DNA from 3 places in the Streptomyces sp. NPDC060049 genome. Region 3 is predicted to be linked to each of the others. Evidence: predicted binding sites of a transcription regulator. Region 3 holds the regulator's gene; each other region holds the start of a gene.
The links. Region 3 encodes HrcA, which represses chaperone genes, less so after heat shock. Its sites were predicted from a motif close to TTNGCACTCNGNNNNNCNGAGTGCNAA; they were not measured.
Positions count from the first base shown of each region.

Region 1: a site for HrcA is predicted at 3,831-3,857, ahead of groL (chaperonin GroEL). Genes of this name have one in related genera too.
Region 2: a site for HrcA is predicted at 1,389-1,415, ahead of groES (co-chaperone GroES). Genes of this name have one in related genera too.

Region 1 covers NZ_JBHWVV010000001.1:447,303-454,355, forward strand. Annotated here, with positions in the region: gene ACFWBY_RS02050 (TetR/AcrR family transcriptional regulator) at 1-220, shown strand, start outside; gene ACFWBY_RS02055 (hypothetical protein) at 280-918, opposite strand; gene ACFWBY_RS02060 (phosphoribosylanthranilate isomerase) at 1,292-1,900, opposite strand; gene groL (chaperonin GroEL) at 2,079-3,701, opposite strand; gene ACFWBY_RS02070 (cold-shock protein) at 4,070-4,276, opposite strand; gene ACFWBY_RS02075 (ubiquitin-like small modifier protein 1) at 4,672-4,950, opposite strand; gene thrC (threonine synthase) at 4,985-6,328, opposite strand; SAM riboswitch class I at 6,322-6,480, opposite strand; gene ACFWBY_RS02085 (glucosyl-3-phosphoglycerate synthase) at 6,667-7,053, shown strand, end outside.
Region 2 covers NZ_JBHWVV010000004.1:193,217-200,269, forward strand. Annotated here, with positions in the region: gene ACFWBY_RS08655 (sensor histidine kinase) at 1-517, opposite strand, end outside; gene ACFWBY_RS08660 (response regulator transcription factor) at 510-1,190, opposite strand; gene groES (co-chaperone GroES) at 1,559-1,867, shown strand; gene groL (chaperonin GroEL) at 2,000-3,628, shown strand; gene ACFWBY_RS08675 (ester cyclase) at 3,752-4,441, opposite strand; gene ACFWBY_RS08680 (SDR family NAD(P)-dependent oxidoreductase) at 4,516-5,289, opposite strand; gene ACFWBY_RS08685 (MOSC domain-containing protein) at 5,339-6,028, opposite strand; gene ACFWBY_RS08690 (LysR family transcriptional regulator) at 6,108-7,007, shown strand.
Region 3 covers NZ_JBHWVV010000003.1:446,756-453,808, forward strand. Annotated here, with positions in the region: gene hemW (radical SAM family heme chaperone HemW) at 1-344, shown strand, start outside; gene ACFWBY_RS07250 (hypothetical protein) at 395-961, opposite strand; gene ACFWBY_RS07255 (DUF3097 domain-containing protein) at 1,070-1,870, opposite strand; gene ACFWBY_RS07260 (MBL fold metallo-hydrolase) at 1,899-2,627, opposite strand; gene hrcA (heat-inducible transcriptional repressor HrcA) at 2,769-3,788, shown strand; gene dnaJ (molecular chaperone DnaJ) at 3,789-4,928, shown strand; gene ACFWBY_RS07275 (nitronate monooxygenase) at 5,098-6,189, shown strand; gene ACFWBY_RS07280 (16S rRNA (uracil(1498)-N(3))-methyltransferase) at 6,186-6,929, shown strand.

The DNA of each region.
Region 1 (7,053 bases), on a different contig from region 3:
CGGCCTCGACCAGGCCCTCGCCAAAGTCATGCGGGTGCTGCTCGACTGGGCCGAGCAGCAGTTCCTCGCCCTGGGCAGGACCACCGACGCGCGCGAGCTCGCGGTGGCCCTGATCGCCTCCTACCAGGGCATCTCGCTACTCACCAACACCTTCCGCGACCCGGAGCTGATGGCCACGGAAGGCCGCCGCCTGGAGCGCTGGATCGATTCGCTCGCCTGACGCCCGGCCGCAGCTCCCAGCCGGCGGTCGGCCGGTGGTCGGCGATGGCCATCCGGTGGTCAGCCGGCCGGCCTCGGGACCACCGAGAAGGGGGTGTCGGTCGAGTAGGCGAAGGTGCCGGCCGGCAGGCAGTTCTCCGCCTCGACCGTCCCGAAGCCGTCGCAGTGCTGCTCCTTCAGGGTGAACAGGACGGTGTTGGTGTGCGGCCCGAGGGGCAGCGCCTTGAGCGGTGGCGAGGCGACGACCGAGAACGGGAGACCGTCGGTGCCGACGAAACCGGTGTGCAGGACCCGCTTCTTCCCGTACGTGAAGCTCCGCTCCTGCGGGGTGCCGATGTCGTTGATGTAAGTGGCACTGACGAACTTGGAGTCGAAGTCGTCGATCGGATCGGGCCGGGACGGCGTGTAGCCCTCCGGATAGACGGCCTTCTCGGCACTCGGCGCCGTGACCCACGCCGGCGCGGTCCTGACCCACTTCTCCTTGGCGTAGGTCTCGCGGCAGGAGGGCGGGCCGATGATCCGCTCCTTCACGCCGAGGAGCTCGTTGACGTCGACGCCGTCGGAGTCGAAGCAGTGCGGGACCTGCGGCTCGGGCCTCGGCAGCGGCGCGGCCTCGGCCGGCGCCGTCGCGGCGGCGCCCCCGAGCGCAGCCACCAGCAGGGACGGGACGACCGCGGCGAGGAAGCGTGCTCGGTTCACCGGGTACCACCTTTCGATGTCGGCGTTTGTGGCGTCGGCCAGCCGACCACCCCCCTGGGCCCGGCCCCCGGCGACACCTCCCGCGAACGGCCGGACGGCGCAGCCGAACCACCCCGGCGACGCCGCGCCCCCGGCGTGCTCAACCGTGCGGCCCGCCCGCTCGGCCGCCGACCCGCCCGCTCGGCCACCGACCCGGCCTTTGGGCCGCCGACCCGCGCCGGCAGCCGGCCCAGCCGTGGGGCCGCCGGCACCCGCCGCCCGGTAGCCCACCCGCCGGCCAGTGCCCCATCCTCCGCCCGGTAGCCCATCCGCCGCCCGGTAGCCCATCCGCCGGCCAGTGGCCCACCGCCGGCCGGCCGCCCCCTTCAGCCGGTCAGCCGCCCGCGCCCCGGGCCGCCGCGACGAAGGCGCGGATCAGCTCAGGGGACTTGACCCCGCGTTCCCGCTCCACCCCGCTGGACACGTCCACGCCCCACGCCCCGGTGACCGAGAGGGCCTCCCGCACGTTCCTTGGATTCAGCCCGCCCGCCAGCAGCCACCGGCCGCGCGGCGCGGTGAAGTCCGGCGATCCCCAGTTCCACGGCTTGCCGGAGCCGGCGTCGGGGGCGTCGATCAGCAGCAGGTCCTCCCCGTACTCCCCTACGGCGGGCACCGCGCGGGCCGTGGCCCGGATCAGCGTCCGGCCCTCCGCACGCAGCACCTCGTAGAACTCGGGCCCCTCGTCCCCGTGCAGCTGCACGGCGCGCACCCCGCTCTCCTCGACGAGCCGCCGGACCTCGTCCACCGGCTGCCCCCGGAACACCCCGACGGTGAGCACCCCGGCGGGCACCCGCGCCGCCAGCTCCCGCGCGGCGGCGGCGTCGATCGTGCGCACGGTACCGGCGGCGAGGATGAACCCCACGGCATCGGCTCCCGCCTCCACGGCGGTGTCGATGTCACGCGCGGTCTTCAGACCGCAGATCTTGACGAACGGCTCAGTCATGCCATCAGTCAACCAAACCCGGCCGATCCGTGGCGATGCGTCCCACGGGCCGCGCAGTCTCCACCACCAGCCTCGACACCACCGGCTTCCAAGGACGCGCGAACGCCCGAGGGCGGCACCCCTTCGTGGAGAAGGGGTGCCGCCCTCGGTACGAGAACAGCCGATCAGCCGGGGCCGATCAGAAGTCCATGTCACCGCCCGGCATGCCGCCGCCGGCAGCGGCGCCGGCCTTCTCGGGCTTGTCGGCGATGACGGCCTCGGTGGTGAGGAAGAGGGCCGCGATCGACGCCGCGTTCTGCAGCGCGGAACGGGTGACCTTCGCCGGGTCGATGATGCCCGCGGCGATCATGTCCACGTACTCGCCGGTCGCGGCGTTCAGGCCCCAACCGATCTGCAGGTTGCGGACCTTCTCCACGACGACGCCACCCTCGAGACCACCGTTGATGGCGATCTGCTTGAGCGGGGCTTCCAGGGCCAGGCGCACGGCGTTGGCGCCGGTCGCCTCGTCGCCCGTGAGCTCGAGCTTCTCGAAGACCGCGGAAGCCTGCAGCAGGGCCACGCCGCCACCGGCGACGATGCCCTCTTCGACGGCCGCCTTCGCGTTGCGAACGGCGTCCTCGATGCGGTGCTTGCGCTCCTTGAGCTCGACCTCGGTCGCGGCGCCGGCCTTGATGACGGCCACGCCGCCGGCCAGCTTCGCGAGGCGCTCCTGGAGCTTCTCGCGGTCGTAGTCCGAGTCGGAGTTCTCGATCTCGGCGCGGATCTGGTTCACGCGACCGGCAACCTGGTCGCTGTCACCGGCACCGTCGACGATGGTGGTCTCGTCCTTGGTGATGACGACCTTGCGGGCGCGGCCGAGCAGGTCGAGACCGGCGTTCTCGAGCTTGAGGCCGACCTCCTCGGAGATGACCGTGCCGCCCGTGAGGATGGCGATGTCACCGAGCATGGCCTTGCGGCGGTCGCCGAAGCCCGGAGCCTTGACGGCGACGGACTTGAAGGTGCCGCGGATCTTGTTGACGACCAGGGTCGACAGGGCCTCGCCCTCGACGTCCTCGGCGATGATCAGCAGCGGCTTGCCGGACTGCATGACCTTCTCGAGGAGCGGCAGCAGGTCCTTGACCGAGCCGATCTTCGAGTTGACGATCAGGATGTACGGGTCGTCGAGGGACGACTCCATGCGCTCCATGTCGGTGGCGAAGTACGCCGAGATGTAGCCCTTGTCGAAGCGCATGCCCTCGGTGAGCTCGAGCTCCAGACCGAAGGTCTGGGACTCCTCGACCGTGATGACGCCTTCCTTGCCGACCTTGTCCATGGCCTCGGCGATGAGCTCGCCGATCTGGGTGTCAGCGGCGGAGATGGAGGCCGTCGAAGCGATCTGCTCCTTGGTCTCGACATCCTTCGCCTGCTCCAGCAGGGCGCCGGAGACGGCCTCTACGGCCTTCTCGATGCCGCGCTTGAGGGCCATCGGGTTCGCACCGGCGGCCACGTTGCGCAGGCCCTCGCGGACGAGCGCCTGGGCCAGAACGGTGGCGGTGGTCGTACCGTCGCCGGCGACGTCGTCCGTCTTCTTGGCGACTTCCTTGACCAGCTCGGCGCCGATCTTCTCGTACGGGTCCTCGAGCTCGATCTCCTTGGCGATGGAGACACCATCGTTGGTGATCGTGGGCGCGCCCCACTTCTTCTCAAGGACGACGTTGCGACCCTTGGGGCCAAGGGTGACCTTGACGGCGTCGGCGAGCTGGTTCATCCCACGCTCGAGGCCGCGCCGGGCCTCCTCGTCGAACGCAATGATCTTGGCCATCTGAAGTGGTCCTCCCGGACAGCGGTGGATTGCTCCCGGACCGCGCCCGCGCCCGCGACGGACGGCCTGCGTGCCCGGCGGTTCCTTCCCACCGGACCCTGCGGGCCTCACCGACCCGGTCCTCGTTTAGTAGCACTCTCACCAGGAGAGTGCTAACGCCAATGATTAGCACTCGGCACCCCCGAGTGCAAGCGGCTTCGGCGAAACGCCGTGGAAAACCCAGGCGGGACAAGGGTCGCGGCCGCCCACGCACGAGGGGCCCGCATCCCCTGTCCGGGATGTGGGCCCCTCGTGTGCGTGCCGTCGTGCCGTCGTAGGCGGCCCCTGTGCGCGGCCGCGGTACGTGTCGGTGGTCGATCGCGGTCGGACTAGCCGGCGGCGAGCTTGACCATGTCCGCCTGCGGACCCTTCTGGCCCTGCGAGATCTCGAACTCGACCCGCTGACCCTCTTCAAGGGTGCGGTACCCGTCCATCTGGATGGCGCTGTAGTGGACGAACACATCCGCACCACCGTCGACCGCGATGAAGCCGTAGCCCTTCTCCGCGTTGAACCACTTGACGGTGCCCTGAGCCATGCCTAACTCCCCTATTACTGGCCCTTGCGCGGGACCGCACTTCGCGATCCCGGGTCAGAACTTGCGCCGGAACGCCTCGACCGGGGCTGAATGTATCCGCACCGCTGCTGTCTGCAACAGGTCATTCCGACGAGAATTCTGGACACGCCAAAAGATAGAAATAGGGTGAAAACCGGGAATATTCCAGGGCAACTCGGGCCGGACAAACCACGCCAAGTACCCATACCACGCTTGCATGTTGACTCAATGTCAACCCTCACGCGGCCCGCTCATATGCGGCGGGCAAGTACAGCGGAGGGGACTTCCCCAACCCTACCGCGCCCAACCCAGCAGAATTGCCCCCTCCGTTTATTACCGGAGGGGGCAATTCAGCGTTCTGGGTCAAGAGCGGGGTGTCAGCAGCCGCCCGCCACCGCGGGAATGATGGAGACGCCCGCACCGTCCGGGGTGGACGTCTGGAGCCCGCCCTCGAAGCGCACGTCGTCGTCGTTGACGTACACGTTGACGAAGCGGCGCAGCTTGCCCTGGTCGTCCAGGACGCGCGCGGCGATGCCCGGGTGGCTCTTCTCCAGGGACTCGATGACCTCGGCGAGGGTCGCGCCCTCGGCGGAGACCTCGGACCGGCCGCCGGTGTAGGTGCGCAGGATGGTGGGGATGCGGACGTTCACGCTCATGGCGCTACTGCCTTTCCGGGTGCGGGGAGGGAGATCAGACCAGGCCGGCGGCGCGGAACGCGTCCAGGCTCGGGCGGATGGTGGCGGTCTGACCGCTGTCGGCGGCCACCGCCTCCAGGGTCTTGAGGCCGTCACCGGTGTTCAGGATCACGGTGGTCAGCGAGGGGTCGAGCTGCCCGTTCTCGATGAGCTTCTTCGTCACGCCGACGGTCACGCCGCCCGCGGTCTCGGCGAAGATGCCCTCGGTCTGCGCGAGGATCTTGATGGCCTCGACGACCTGGGTGTCGTTGACGTCCTCGACGAAGCCGCCGGTGCGCCGCGCGATGTCCAGGACGTACGGGCCGTCCGCCGGGTTGCCGATCGCCAGCGACTTCGCGATGGTGTTCGGCTTCTGCGGGCGGACCACCTCGTGCCCGGCCTTGAACGCGGTGGAGACGGGCGAGCAGCCCTCCGCCTGGGCGCCGAAGATCTTGTACGGCTTGTCCTCGACGAGACCGAGCTTGATCAGCTCCTGCAGACCCTTGTCGATCTTCGTCAGCTGGGAGCCGGACGCGATCGGGATGACGATCTGGTCGGGCAGCTGCCAGCCGAGCTGCTCGCAGATCTCGTACGCCAGGGTCTTGGAGCCCTCGCCGTAGTACGGGCGCAGGTTGACGTTGACGAAGCCCCAGCCCTCGCCCAGCGGGTCGCCGATGAGCTCGGAGCAGAAGCGGTTCACATCGTCGTAGTTGCCCTCGATGCCGACGAGGTCGCCACCGTAGACACCGGCCATGACGACCTTGCCCTGCTCCAGGTCGTGCGGGATGAAGACGCAGGAGCGGAAGCCGGCCCGCGCGGCCGCGGCGCCGACGGCGCCGGCCAGGTTGCCGGTGGAGGAGCAGGAGAGGGTGGTGAAGCCGAAGGCGCGGGCGGCCTCGACGGCGATGGCCACGACGCGGTCCTTGAAGGAGTGCGTCGGGTTGCCGGAGTCGTCCTTGACGTACAGCTTGCCGGTGACGCCGAGTTCCTTGGCCAGGTTGGCCGCGTCCACGAGCTTGGTGAAGCCCGGGTTCAGGCTCGGCTTGGAGGCCACGTCCGCCGGGACGGGCAGCAGCGGCGCGTAGCGCCAGATGTTGTCGGGACCGGCCTCGATCGCGGCGCGCAGCGCCTCGGGGTCGCCCAGGGGCAGGTCGTAGGCGACTTCGAGCGGGCCGAAGCACTCGGCGCAGGCGAAGATCGGGCCGAGATCGAAGCGGGTGCGGCACTCACGACACGAAAGGCCGGTGGCGGGACCGAGATCGACAGAGGCGCCGGCGGTGCCGTTCTCAACGGTGGCAACGGTTTCGGCAGAGGTTGCGACAGACTGTGCAGCCATGATGGCGAGGCCCTTTCTCCTCATCTTCCCCATGGCGCACTTCGCCATGAGACGGAATTGGCACCTTCCCTAGCCGGGGACCTCGCTGACGTCGCTGACGTACGCGATCGCGAGAACCGACTGGAGGGTTGCCGGGGCTTCAACGGGCCGTGTCCCTCTGCCCCTCTGGATGAGCGGTATGGCACCGGGCAACGCGCTCTGTGGCGCGCCCGGGCGTTTGTACGCGGGGACCCCCGGCATGCGGTGGACCTTCGCGTTGTTCAAGACTGTAACCGAAGGCCCGGGCGGTTGAGACAGCCGTCCGAACCGCGAGATGGATCACAATTCGGTCCAAAACATGGATGAACCAGGGAGTGCTGAAGGTGCTGGAAGAGGTGGAGCGATGGCTGGCGGACCGCTCCTGGTCCGCAGCCGACCGACCGCTCGACCAGCTGCTCTCCGCCAAGCGGGCAGCGGGGACCACGGTGAGCGTCGTGTTGCCGGCGCTCGACGAGGAGGCGACGGTCGGCGCCATCGTCGAGGTGATCCGGCGCGATCTGATCGAGGGACTTCCGGTTCCGCTGGTCGACGAACTGGTCGTGATCGACTCGGGCTCCACCGACCGTACGGCGGAGGTCGCGGCGAAGGCCGGCGCCCGCGTGGTGCACCGCGACGACATCCTGCCGCGGATCCCCGCCCTGCCCGGCAAGGGCGAGGTGCTGTGGCGCTCGCTGCTGGCGACCACCGGTGACATCGTCTGCTTCGTCGAC
Region 2 (7,053 bases), on a different contig from region 3:
CGACGGCCCGGTTGGCGTCCTCGACGTCGCCGAGCACGGTCATGGCGTAGACGGTGTGCGGGGCGCGCGCCCCCGGCGGGCCGGGCGCCTCCACGGCGACCACCACGCGCCGGTGCCCGCCGGGTCCCGCGGGAGGCAGGATCGCCGAGCGCACGTCGTCGCCGGTTGCGGGGCGCAGCCCGGCGAGCCCGGAGCTCTGCCCCGGGTCCCCGCTGGTGGCCACGACGGCGCCGGCCGCGTCCCGTACGAGGACCAGATCGACCCCGCCCTCGGGTGCGGGCAGCCGCCCGTCGGCCGGGAGGGCCGCGGTGTCGAGACGGGCGGCGACCTTGCGGGCCGCGAGCTCGGCGCGGCCGGTGGTGTTCTCGATGAGGTTGGCGCGCAGCAGCGTGTACAGCCAGAGCCCGCCGGCGGCGAGGACGGCGGCCATCGCGAGGGCGGCGGCCGCGGCGGCGCGGGCCCGCAGGCCGGCGGGGCGCCGGGGCCGGCGCCGGGCCGTGGGCCGGGGCCTATCCACCGTCGGCGGCCATCCGGTAGCCGGTGCCGTGGACGGTGAGGATCGAGCGCCGGCCGAAGGGGGCGTCGATCTTCCGGCGGAGCGAGGAGACGTAGACCTCGACGATGTTCGGGTCGATGCCGTGCGGGGCGTCCCAGACCTCGTCGAGGATGTCCTGCTTGGCGACGGCCCGGCCGGGCTGCTCCATCAGGCAGGCCAGCACGCCGAGCTCCCGGGAGGTCAGCTCGATCTCGTGGGCGCCGCGGCGGCAGCGGCGGCCGCGCGGGTCGAGGAGGAGGTCGCCGGCCTGCAGGACGCTGGGGCGCCCGGCGGCGGCGCGGCGGGCGAGCGCGCGCAGGCGGGCGGCGAGGACGACGAAGGAGAACGGCTTCGTGAGGTAGTCGTCGGCGCCCGAGTCCAGGCCGTCGGCCTCGTCGTACTCGCCGTCCTTGGCGGTCAGCATGAGGACCGGGGTGGAGTCGCCGTGGGCGCGCATGCGCCCGCAGATCTCGTAGCCCGAGAGCCCGGGGAGCATCAGGTCCAGGACGACGACGTCGTACGGCCCCCCGGTGAGGGCGAGGTCCAGCCCGCGGTGCCCGTCGTGGGCGAGGTCGACCCAGTGACCGTCGGCGCCGAGCCCGCGCCGCAAGGACTCGGCGAGGCCCATTTCGTCTTCGACGACCAGGATGCGCATGGACCAAGCGTCACATACCGCCCCACTCCGCCCACCCCTGCCGCCCCTCGTTCCCCGACGCGCCCGCCCGCGACGACCCGACGGGGCCGGGCGGGCCGGCCGCAGCCGACCGGCGGGGCGGGGGGCCCGCGGGGGCCGCCCGGGGTGGGGTTCCGGGGCGCCTCCGGGCGCCCAGGACGGCGAAACCAGCGGCGCGTATTGGCACTCCGCTTGACCGAGTGCTAATCCCCGGAATAGTCTCGCGTCTGGCACTCGCCCCTGGTGAGTGCCAACACAGCGACAGGCAGATCCGGCACCCGCGACGACGGATCGACCTGGTCGCCACCTCAGACAGTTAACCCCGGATCTCCGAAGGGGGAGGTCGGATCGTGACGACCACCAGCTCCAAGGTTGCCATCAAGCCGCTTGAGGACCGCATTGTGGTCCAGCCGCTCGACGCCGAGCAGACCACGGCCTCTGGCCTGGTCATCCCGGACACCGCGAAGGAGAAGCCCCAGGAGGGCGTCGTCCTTGCCGTGGGCCCGGGTCGCTTCGAGGACGGCCAGCGTCTCCCGCTGGACGTCACCGTCGGCGACGTCGTCCTGTACTCCAAGTACGGCGGCACCGAAGTGAAGTACAACGGCGAGGAGTACCTCGTCCTCTCGGCCCGCGACGTGCTCGCGATCGTCGAGAAGTAATCACTTCTCCAGTTTTGCTTTGAGCTACGCCCCTGGTCACCCCTGCTGATGCCGGGCGGCGAGGGGCGTAGTTCGTTCAAGGCGGTCGCGGTGAGCGGCCGGGGATCGCAACGAGAGGGCTGAACCGCTCCCATGCCGAAGATTCTTAAGTTTGACGAGGACGCCCGTCGCGCCCTCGAGCGCGGCGTCAACAAGCTTGCCGACACGGTCAAGGTGACGATCGGCCCCAAGGGCCGCAACGTCGTCATCGACAAGAAGTTCGGCGCCCCCACCATCACGAACGACGGTGTCACCATCGCTCGCGAGGTCGAGCTGGACGACCCGTACGAGAACCTTGGCGCGCAGCTCGTGAAGGAGGTGGCGACCAAGACCAACGACATCGCGGGTGACGGCACCACCACCGCCACCGTGCTGGCCCAGGCCCTGGTCCGCGAGGGTCTGCGCAACGTCGCCGCGGGTGCTTCCCCGGCCGCCCTGAAGAAGGGCATCGACGCCGCGGTCAAGGCCGTGTCCGAGGAGCTCCTCGCGACCGCCCGCCCGATCGAGGACAAGTCCGACATCGCCGCCGTGGCCGCGCTCTCCGCGCAGGACCAGCAGGTCGGCGACCTCATCGCCGAGGCGATGGACAAGGTCGGCAAGGACGGTGTCATCACCGTCGAGGAGTCCAACGCCTTCGGCCTGGAGCTCGAGTTCACCGAGGGCATGGCCTTCGACAAGGGCTACCTGTCCCCGTACATGGTCTCCGACCAGGAGCGTATGGAGGCCATCCTCGATGACCCGTACATCCTGATCAACCAGGGCAAGATCTCCTCCATCCAGGACCTCCTGCCGCTGCTCGAGAAGGTCATCCAGGCCGGCGCCTCCAAGCCCCTGCTGATCATCGCCGAGGACGTCGAGGGCGAGGCGCTCTCCACCCTCGTCGTCAACAAGATCCGTGGCACCTTCAACGCCGTCGCCGTCAAGGCGCCCGGCTTCGGTGACCGCCGCAAGGCGATGCTGCAGGACATGGCCACCCTCACCGGTGCCACCGTCATCGCCGAGGAGGTCGGCCTCAAGCTCGACCAGGCCGGTCTGGACGTACTGGGCTCCGCCCGCCGCGTCACGATCTCCAAGGACAACACCACCATCGTCGACGGTGGCGGCAGCTCCGAAGAGGTCCTCGGCCGCGTCAACCAGATCAAGGCCGAGATCGAGTCGACCGACTCGGACTGGGACCGCGAGAAGCTGCAGGAGCGCCTGGCGAAGCTCGCCGGCGGCGTCTGCGTCATCAAGGTCGGCGCCGCCACCGAGGTGGAGCTCAAGGAGAAGAAGCACCGCCTCGAGGACGCCATCTCGGCGACCCGTGCCGCGGTCGAGGAGGGCATCGTCTCCGGCGGTGGCTCCGCGCTCGTCCACGCCGTCAAGGTCCTCGAGGGCAACCTCGGCCTGACCGGCGACGAGGCCACCGGTGTCGCGGTCGTGCGCCGTGCCGCCGTCGAGCCGCTGCGCTGGATCGCCGAGAACGCCGGCCTCGAGGGCTACGTCATCACCTCGAAGGTCGCCGAGCTCGACAAGGGCCAGGGCTTCAACGCCGCCACCGGCGAGTACGGCGACCTGGTCAAGGCCGGCGTCATCGACCCGGTCAAGGTCACCCGCTCCGCCCTGGAGAACGCCGCTTCGATCGCGTCGCTGCTGCTCACGACCGAGACCCTGGTCGTCGAGAAGCCGGCCGACGATGAGGCCGACGCCGGTCACGGCCACGGCCACGGCCACAGCCACTGACCTCGTCAGTAGTCGAGGCAAAGCCCCGGTCACCGCTGCCCAGCGGTGGTGACCGGGGCTTTCCCGTGTGCGGACGCGCGGCGCGCCGTCTCGGCGCGCCGGGTGCCCCGCGCCGTCGGAGCGCTACATGGCGCCCAGTTCCTTCATGAGGCGCATGGCGTCGTAGTGCCACCAGCCTTCCTTGATCATCCCGCCCTCGCACCGGAAGACCGTGGTGCCGGTCATCTCGCAGGTCTTGCCGGTCGGGGCGATCCCCATGAACTCGCCCTTGTGCACGCCCTTCCAGGTCCACAGCGTCGTGACGTAGTCGTCCTGCGCCGTCTGCGCGTTCCGCGTGAAGGTGAAGTCGAAGCCGTCGCGCCACGACTGCACGTCCTCGCGGATGCCCTCGCGGCCCGTCTTGTCCTCGGGGTTGCCGATGTCGTGGTCGAGGTAGTCCGTGGCGAAGATCTCCTCGATCACGGCCATGTCGCCCTTCATGGCGACCTCGTCGTACAGCCGGTTGACGAGCTGGACGTTGAGGTGCTCGTCGCGCACCACGTCGAGGTTCATGAACTTCGGCATGCCCTCGCACAGGGCCACCATCTCCTGGAACATCCTGTCCGTCTCCGGGAGCTGAGAGTTCCTCATGGCCTCTTCGTACGAAGGGAATTCGACGAGGTCGACGAAGTGGGTCCGGGCGTCGCGGTCCTTGCCGATCATCGTGTGGGTTACCGTGCGCCGGCCGCTCGACTGCTCGGCCCAGCGGTCGATGAGGGCGTTCATCTCGTCGAACCGCGTGGTCTCATAATCGATTACTTGTACGAATGTCATAAGTCGCCTCCCGCGCTGGATGGGACATGTCCAGTCTAGGGAAATTTCACCCATGTGCCGCGTTTGTCGGCTGGTTACTGAGGCCCGTACTTGCGCCCCGTACGCGAGGAGACCCCGCCCAGCAGTCCGCGCGGCGCGAGCTTCACCACACCCATCAGCGCCTTGTACCGCGGGTCCGGGATCGACACCGTCTTGCCCCGGGCCAGGTCGGCCAGGGCCGCGGCCACCAGCTTGTCGGCGTCCAGCCACATCCAGCCGGGGATGTTGTCCGTGCCCATGCCGGCGCGCTCGTGGAACTCGGTGCGCACGAAGCCCGGGCACAGCGCCATCAGCCGGACGCCCGAACCCGACAGGTCCTTGGCCGCGCCCTGCGTGAACTGCACGACCCAGGCCTTGCTCGCCCCGTAGGTGCCGCGCGGCAGGAAGGCGGCCACCGAGGCCACGTTGATCACGCCGCCGCGCCCGCGCGAGCGCATCGATTCCGTCGCCGCCGAGGTCAGCCGCAGCACGGCCTCGATGTGCACCTTCAACATGGTCAGCTCGTCGGCCATGGAGACTTCGAGGTAGCGGCCCTTGTTGCCGAAGCCCGCGTTGTTGACCAGCAGGTCCACCGGGTGCTTGCGGTCGCCGAGGCGTTCCTCGACCGCCGCGATGCCCTCGTCGGTGGAGAGGTCGGCGACCAGCACCTCGGCTTCGATGCCGTGCCGGTCGTGCAGCTCGGTGGCCTGCTCGCCGAGCCGTTTGGCGTCCCGGGCCACCAGAACGAGGTTGTGCCCCTGGGCGGCGAGCCGCCGGGCGAAGGCGGCGCCGATGCCCGCCGTGGATCCCGTAATCAACGCAGTCGTCATACGCGCAACCTAGCCGCCCGGGGCGCCGCCTCCCGTACCGGCCGGTGCGTCAGCCCTCTTGGGGGAGGCGCTCCTTCCGGTACTTCTCCACGTACGCCAGCGCCTTGTCCCGCGCCTCGGGCTCCAGTGCGTCGCCCGCCGCCAGGGTGCGCGCCAGCAGCTCCCGCTCGGTGGTGAAGGCGCGGAACCAGAACTCCACCGTCACCTCGTGGTCGGGGCGGTGCAGCACCTCGATGGTGTCGCCGGGGGAGACCCGGCCCTCCTCGATCACGCGCAGGTACGCGCCCGGCCGCGCGGCCCGGGTGAACCGCTTGACCCAGGCCTTCTCGCCGAGCGACCCCTGGAAGGTCTGGCACGGTATGCGGGCCGAGGCCACCTCCAGGACCAGGTCGGGGCCGACCCGCCAGCGTTCTCCGAGCTTCGCGCCGTTCACGTCGAGGCCGGAGGTGGTGAAGTTCTCGCCGAAGAGCCCACCGGGCAGTTCGCGTTCCAGCTCGCCCTCCCACCACTCCAGGTCCTCGCGGGCGTACGCGTACACGGCCTGGTGGTCGCCGCCGTGATGGCGCAGGTCGCAGACGTCGTCCCCCTCGACGCCGCTCGCCGCGACGCCCTTGGGGCCGGGGGCGAAGACGCGTACGGGGCCGGGGACGGGGAGCTTGCGGTGGCCGGTCACCCCACCCTCCGCGTCGGTGTATTCGACGGCCGTCGCGCGGCCGAGGTTCACGGAGATGAGATGCATGCGGTCACGCTAACCGAATCGCCTCAAAGCGGCACGGGATTATTGGCGCCTCGATCAAAGTAGCCCTTATGCTCGAAGGGTGATCGAGGCACGTCATCTCCGAGTTCTGCGCGCTGTCGCCGGAACCGGGTCCTTCTCAGCCGCCGCCCGCGAGCTCGGCTGCACCCAGCCGGCCGTCTCCCAGCAGATGAAGGCGCTGGAGCAGTCCGCCGGCACCCCCCTGCTGATCCGTACCGGGCGCGAGATGCGCCTCACCCAGGCCGGTGAGGCCCTGGTCCGCCATGCCGCCGGGATCCTCGCCGGACTGACGGCCGCCGAGGAGGAGGTCGCGGCCATCGCCGGGCTGCGTGCGGGCAGGGTCCGGCTCGTCTCCTTTCCCAGCGGCAGTTCCACGCTGGTCCCCACCGCGCTCGCGGCGATGCGCGCCGAGCATCCGGGGACCCGGATCTCGCTGGTGGAAGCGGAGCCGCCGCGCTCGGTGGAGATGCTGCGCGAGGGCGACTGCGATCTCGCGCTGGCCTTCCGCTACGGCGGCGCGTCGGGGCCCTCCGCCGAGTGGGAGGACCTCGTGGTCCGGCCGCTGCTGACCGACCGGCTCGTCGGACTGGTCCCCGACGGGCACCGGCTGGCCGGCGCGGAACGGGTGGGCATGGCGGAACTGGCCGGCGAGCCCTGGATCGCGGGCTGCCCGCGCTGCCGCCGCCATCTGGTCGAGGTGTGCGAGGGCGCCGGATTCACCCCGCGCATCGACTTCGCCACCGACGACTACCCGGCCGTGGTCGGCCTGGTCGGTGCCGGGCTGGGCGTCGCGGTGCTGCCCGAGCTCGCGGTGGAGTCCGTACGGGCCAAGGGTGTGAGCACCCTCGTCGTGGAACCTGCCGTCGAACGCGAGGTCGTGGCCCTGACCCTGCCGGACCTGGCCCGGGTGCCGGCGGTGGCCGCGACCCTGGCCGAGCTGGAGCGGGCGGCCAGGCGCTGATCCCGCGCGGGTGCCCCCGTACGCGGCTCCGTGCGGGGGCGCCCCC
Region 3 (7,053 bases):
GGTGGGGCGCGGGACCCGGAGCCCACTCGCACGTGGGCGGGGTGCGGTGGTGGAACGTGAAGCACCCGGGCGCGTACGCGGCCGCGCTGGCGGAGGGACGGTCGCCGGGGGCCGGGCGTGAGCTGTTGTCCGCGCAGGACCGGCGGGTGGAACGGATCCTGCTGGAGCTCCGGCTCGTGGACGGCTGCCCGCTGTCGCTGCTCGCCCCCGCCGGTCTGGCCGCCGCCGGTCGGGCGCTGGCGGACGGCCTCCTGGAGCCGGGCCCGTACGAGGCGGGCCGCGCCGTACTGACGCTGCGCGGCCGCCTCCTGGCCGACGCGGTGGTCCGCGACCTGGTCGACTAGTGCCGCGCCGGGCGGCGTGACCCGGTGGACCTTCCCGGTCACAGCACCGGCTAGTAGCCCCAGCGGGCCTGGCTGCCGTCCTGGCGGCAGTAGATCATCCGGCCGTTCCCGGCGTGCGTGGAGCGGCCGATGTCCGCCTTGCGGCAGAACTGGCCCGCGTTGTAGCAGTTGCCCGCGTTGGAGACGATCTCGCACTCCGCGGCCGCGGGCGGGGACGGCGGCGCCGGGGCCTTGGTCGTCGGTTTCGGTGCGGGCTTGGTGGCCGCCCGGGTCGCGGGGGCGACGGGCGCCTTCTGGTCGGTGCCGGCGGCGGGGGCCGTGGTGGCCGGCGGGGCCGGGGCCTGCGAGGGGGCGGCCGACGGCGTCGGGGTGGGGGACGGAGTCGGTGTCGGGGAGGCCGTCGTCGGGGCCGCCGAGGTGAGGGAGGGCGGCGCGGGCGCCGCGGGCCCCTCGTTCGCGGCCGGACCGCAGGCGACGGCCGCGCCCGCCACCAGGAGGGCGACCAGGGCCCGCCGGATCCGGGCCCCGGGACGTATGCGGCCTCTCGGACCGTCGCTGTCGCTGCTGCTGCCGTCGGTGCTGTTGCCGTTCGTGCTCTTGCCGTCCGTGCTGTGCATCGGTGCCCCCACCTGAAAGCCAGTCAAAGGACGCACATCATATGAACGGCGGTCCGGCCGCGAGGGGTTTCGCCGCAATCGTGACCGACGGCCTTCTTCCCCCGCGCGCTACGGCGCGGTGACGTGGTCGATGAGGTGCTCCACCGCTCCCAGGAGGGTGGGCTCCAGGTCCTTGTACGAGGTCACGCGGGACAGGATGTGCTGCCAGGCGGCGCCGGTGTTCTCCGGCCACCCCAGCGCCCGGCAGATGCCCGTCTTCCAGTCCTGGCCGCGCGGGATCACCGGCCACGCCGCGATGCCCAGCGCGGACGGTTTCACCGCCTGCCAGACGTCCACGTACGGGTGTCCCACGATCAGGACGTGCGGGGAGGTCACCGACGCGGCGATGCGGGACTCCTTCGTGCCCGGCACCAAGTGGTCCACCAGGACTCCCAGGCGGGCGTCCGGGCCCGGGGCGAAGTCGGCGACCACCGACGGCAGGTCGTCGATGCCCTCCAGGTACTCGACCACCACGCCTTCGATCCGCAGGTCGTCACCCCAGACCCGTTCCACCAGCTCGGCGTCGTGGCGGCCCTCCACGTAGATCCGGCCCGCCCGGGCCACCCGGGCCCGCGCGCCGGGCACGGCCACGGAGCCTGACGCCGTGCGCAGCGGGGCGGAAGGGGAGCGGACGGGGCGGATGAGCGTCACCACCGCGCCGTCCAGGAGGAAGCCGCGGGGTTCGAGCGGGAAGACCCGCCGCTTGCCGAAGCGGTCCTCCAGGGTGACGGTGCCCGCCTCGCAGCCCACCACCGCGCCGCAGAAGTCCGCACCCGCCACCTCGACCACCAGGTCGGGGTCGGCCGGAACCTCCGGGACGGGCTTGGCGCGCTTCCACTGCGGGGTCAGGTCGGGGGAGTACTCACGCATCCGGCCGAGGGTAGGAGAGCGGGCGGGCTCAGGCGTCCGACACGCCGAAACGGGCCGCCAGTGTGGCGCGTTGCGCACGGACGAAGGCAGCGTCGACCACCGCTCCGTGACCCGGCACGTACAGTGCGTCGTCGCCGCCCAGGGAGAGCAGCCGGTCCAGCGCCGCCGGCCACTGGCGGGGCACGGAGTCGGGGCCGGCCTGGGGCTCGCCCGACTCCTCGACGAGGTCCCCGCAGAAGACGACCTCCCGGCCGCCGCCCGGGACGAAGACGGCCAGGTCGTGCCGGGTGTGGCCGGGTCCCACGTTGGCCAGCAGAACCTGTACCCCGCCCAGGTCGAGTGTCCACTCGCCCGAGACCAGGTGCCGGGGCACCACCAGCAGGTCCACCGCCTCGGCGGCCTCGGCCGGCGCCAGGCCGTGGCGGACCGCGTCGGCCCGCAGGTCGTCATGGCTGATGGAAAGCAGGGTGTCCAGGCCGACGGGACCGTACACCTCGGCCCCCGCGAACACCGCGCCGCCCAGAACGTGGTCGAAATGTCCGTGTGTGAATGCGATATGGGTCACGCGCCGGCCCGCCAGCCGCTCCGCCTCGGCCCGCACCAGGGCGCCTTCGCGGACGGAGGACCCGGGGTCGATCAGGAGGGCCGAATCGTCGCCCAGCACCAGTCCCACCGTGCAATCCCACACCGGCAGCCGCCGCCGGCCGGCCCGATCGGTGAGCCGTTCCCAGCCCGCCTCTTCCCAACGCGCGTCCATGCCGCGACGCTACCTTGGCGGGCCACCCTTGCTACGGGTACACCACCCCGCCGTACACTGACCGGGGGATCTCTGGCACTCGAACGCCCGGAGTGCCAACAGTCCGAACCGCGAACGACGGAAACGATGGAGGTGTGCGCGATGCTCAGCGAACGCAGACTCGAAGTGCTGCGCGCCATCGTCCAGGACTACGTCGGGACGGAGGAGCCGGTCGGCTCCAAGGCGCTCACCGAGCGGCACCGGCTCGGCGTCTCGCCCGCCACCGTGCGCAACGACATGGCCGTGCTGGAGGAGGAGGGCTACATCGCCCAGCCCCACACCAGCGCCGGCCGGATCCCCACCGACAAGGGCTACCGCCTCTTCGTCGACAGGCTGGCGGGGGTCAAGCCGCTGTCGACGCCCGAGCGCCGGGCCATCCAGAACTTCCTCGACGGAGCCGTCGACCTCGACGACGTCGTCGGCCGGACCGTACGGCTGCTCGCGCAGCTGACCCGGCAGGTCGCGGTCGTCCAGTACCCGAGCCTGACCCGGTCCACCGTCCGGCACGTGGAGCTGCTCTCGCTGGCCCCGGCCCGCCTGATGCTCGTCCTCATCACGGACACCGGCCGGGTCGAGCAGCGGCTCGTCGACTGCCAGACGCCCTTCACCGAGTCCTCGCTGGCCGATCTGCGGGCCCGACTCAACGCCCGCGTCGTCGGCCGCCGGTTCACCGACGTGCCGCCGCTGGTGCAGGACCTTCCGGAGTCCTTCGACTCCGGTGACGACCAGGCGACCGTCAAGGCCGTCCTGGCGACCCTCCTCGAAACGCTGGTGGAGGAGGCGGAGGAGCGGCTGATGATCGGCGGCACCGCCAACCTCACCCGCTTCGGACACGATTTTCCCCTGACGATCAGGCCGGTGCTCGAAGCGCTGGAGGAGCAGGTCGTGCTCCTCAAGCTGCTGGGCGAGGCCAATGAGTCGGGAATGGCCGTAAAGATCGGGCACGAGAACGCCTACGAGGGACTGAACTCCACGTCGGTCGTCTCGGTCGGCTACGGTTCGGGCGGCGAAGCAGTCGCCAAACTCGGCGTGGTCGGACCGACCCGCATGGACTACCCCGGAACGATGGGAGCGGTACGCGCAGTGGCACGTTACGTCGGACAGATCCTGGCGGAGTCGTAAGTGGCCACGGACTACTACGCCGTTCTCGGCGTGCGCCGCGACGCATCGCAGGACGAGATCAAGAAGGCCTTCCGCCGCCTCGCGCGCGAACTCCACCCGGACGTGAATCCGGACCCGAAGACGCAAGAGCGCTTCAAGGAGATCAACGCGGCCTACGAGGTGCTCTCGGACCCGCAGAAGAAGCAGGTCTTCGACCTCGGCGGCGACCCGCTGTCCTCCTCCGGGGGCGGCGGAGGCGCGGGCGGATTCGGTGCCGGCAACTTCGGCAACTTCTCCGACATCATGGACGCCTTCTTCGGCCAGTCCTCGCAGCGCGGACCGCGCTCGCGGACCCGCCGCGGCCAGGACGCCATGATCCGCCTCGACCTGGAGCTGGACGAGGCAGCCTTCGGCACCACCAAGGACATCCAGGTCGACACGGCCGTCGTCTGCACCACCTGCTCCGGAGAGGGCGCCGCCCCCGGCACCTCGGCGCAGACGTGTGACATGTGCCGCGGCCGCGGCGAGGTCTCGCAGGTCACCCGGTCCTTCCTGGGCCAGGTCATGACCTCGCGCCCCTGCCCGCAGTGCCAGGGCTTCGGCACCGTGGTCCCGACGCCGTGCCCCGAGTGCGCGGGCGACGGCCGGGTCCGTTCCCGCCGCAGCCTCACGGTCAAGATCCCGGCCGGTGTCGAGAACGGCACCCGGATCCAGCTCGCGGGCGAGGGCGAGGTCGGCCCCGGCGGCGGCCCCGCCGGCGACCTGTACGTGGAGATCCACGAGCTGCCGCACCCGACCTTCCAGCGGCGCGGGGACGACCTGCACTGCACGGTCACCATCCCGATGACCGCGGCGTCCCTGGGCACCAAGTGCCCTCTGGAGACGCTGGACGGCCTGGAGGAGATCGACATCCGGCCCGGCACCCAGTCGGGCCAGGCCATCCCGCTGCACGGCCGGGGCGTCACGCACCTGCGCGGCGGCGGGCGCGGCGACCTGATCGTCCACGTCGAGGTCACCACCCCGAGCAAGCTGGACGCGCAGCAGGAGGAACTGCTCCGCCAGCTGGCGAAGCTGCGCGGCGAGGAGCGGCCCACGGGCCAGTTCGCGCCGGGCCAGCAGGGGCTGTTCAGCCGCCTGAAGGATGCCTTCAACGGGCGCTGAGCAACCCGCGGACGTACCTGCGCGAACGCCTGCGAGCCCGGTCCGGGGATGCCCCGGACCGGGCTCGCGGCGCAGGTGGGGGCAGGTTCTCGCCGCTCCGGTGAAGGGGACTATGCCAGGCGAATGCCGTGATTCGGCGCCCTGAGCGGGACGTGGCACGATGCAGCTCATGTCCTCCGCACCGAACGGTCTCTTCGTGTACCCGATCGTGCAGGCTCCCATGGCGGGCGGCGCGTCCTGTCCGCCGCTCGCGGCCGCCGTGTGCGAAGCGGGCGGACTGGGCTTCCTGGCCGGCGGCTACAAAACCGCCGACGGCATGTACCAGGAGATCAAGCGGCTGCGCGCGCTCACCCGCCGCCCCTTCGGCGTGAACCTCTTCATGCCGCAGGCCGCCTCCGTGGACCCGGCCGCGCTCGAGGTGTACCGCGGGCAGCTCGCGAGCGAGGCCAGCTGGTACGAGATCTCCCTCGCGGAGGAGGACCTCCTCGGTACCTGCGACGACGGCTACGACGCCAAACTCGCCATCCTCATCGAAGACCCGGTCCCCGTGGTCTCCTTCACCTTCGGACTGCCCTCGCCCGCGGCCTTCACCTGCCTGCGCAAGGCCGGGACGTACACGATCGCCACCGTGACCTCGGTCGAGGAGGCCCGAGCCGCGCAGAGCGCCGGGGCGGACGCCGTCTGCGTCCAGGGCCTGGAGGCCGGCGGCCACCAGGGCACCCACCGCGACGACCCGCGGGCCGACGGCACGGCCGGCGTCGGCCTGCTCGCGCTCGTGGCGCAGGTACGGGAATCGGTGTCCCTCCCGATCATCGCGGCGGGCGGCCTGATGCGCGGCTCGCAGATCGCCGCGCTGCTCGCGGCGGGCGCGGAGGCCGCACAGCTCGGCACGGCGTTCCTGGCCTGCCCGGAGTCCGGCGCCGACCCGCTGCACAAGAAGGCGCTGACCGACCCGCTGTTCGTCCGCACGGAGCTGACCCGGGCCTTCTCGGGGCGGCCGGCCCGGGGGCTGGTCAACCGGTTCATGCGCGAGCACGGGCCGTACGCCCCGGCCGCCTACCCGCAGGTCCACCACCTGACCTCACCGCTGCGCAAGGCTGCCGCCGCGGCCGGGGACCCGCAGGGCATGGCCCTGTGGGCGGGCCAGGGGCACCGGCTGGCGCGGGCGCTGCCCGCCGGGGAGCTGGTGGAGGTGCTCGCGGCGGAACTCGCCGCCGCGCAGCACGCGTTGAAGACAATGCAGATGAGGAGTGCGTCATGACCGCCCCCGTGTTCGTGGTCGAAGAGGTCCCCGCGGGGCCGGAGTTCGTCCTGGACGGCCCCGAGGGCCGTCACGCGGTCTCCGTGAAGCGGCTGGCCCCGGGCGAGGCCGTCGTGCTCGCCGACGGCCGGGGCGGCTGGGCCGAGGCCGTGGTGAAAGCGGCCGAGGGCAAGGACAGGCTCGTGGTCTCCGTGTCCGGGACCTTCGAGGAGGCGGAGCCGGCCGTCCGGATCACCGTCGTCCAGGCCCTGCCCAAGGGGGACCGGGGCGAGGTCGCCGTCGAGACGATGACGGAGACCGGCGTCGACGTGATCGTGCCCTGGCAGGCCTCGCGCTGCATCACCCAGTGGCGCGCCGACCGGGGCGCCAAGTCCCTCGCCAAGTGGCGGGCGACCGCCCGGGAGGCGGGCAAGCAGTCCCGTCGGGTCCGCTTCCCCGAGGTCACGGAGGCCATGTCGACGAAGCAGGTCGCGGCGCTGCTCGCCGGGGCCGACCTCGCGGTGGTCCTGCACGAGGACCGGGACACCCCCTCGGGCGCCCTGGCGACGGCGCAGCTGCCCGCCGCCGGCTCCGTCGTGCTGGTCGTCGGCCCCGAGGGCGGGGTCTCCCCGGAGGAGCTCGCCGTGTTCGCGGCCGCCGGCGCGCACCCGTACCGGCTGGGCCCCTCGGTCCTGCGCACCTCCACGGCCGGCACGGCGGCCGCGGCGGTCCTGCTGTCCAGGACGGGCCGCTGGTCCTGACGGCCGGCGCCGCTCCCGACACCGCCGCTGCTCCCGACACCGGCGCCGCTCCCAACACCGGCGCTGCTCCCGACACCGGCGCCGGTCCTGACACCGGCGCCGCTCCTGACGCACTGCGGTCCTG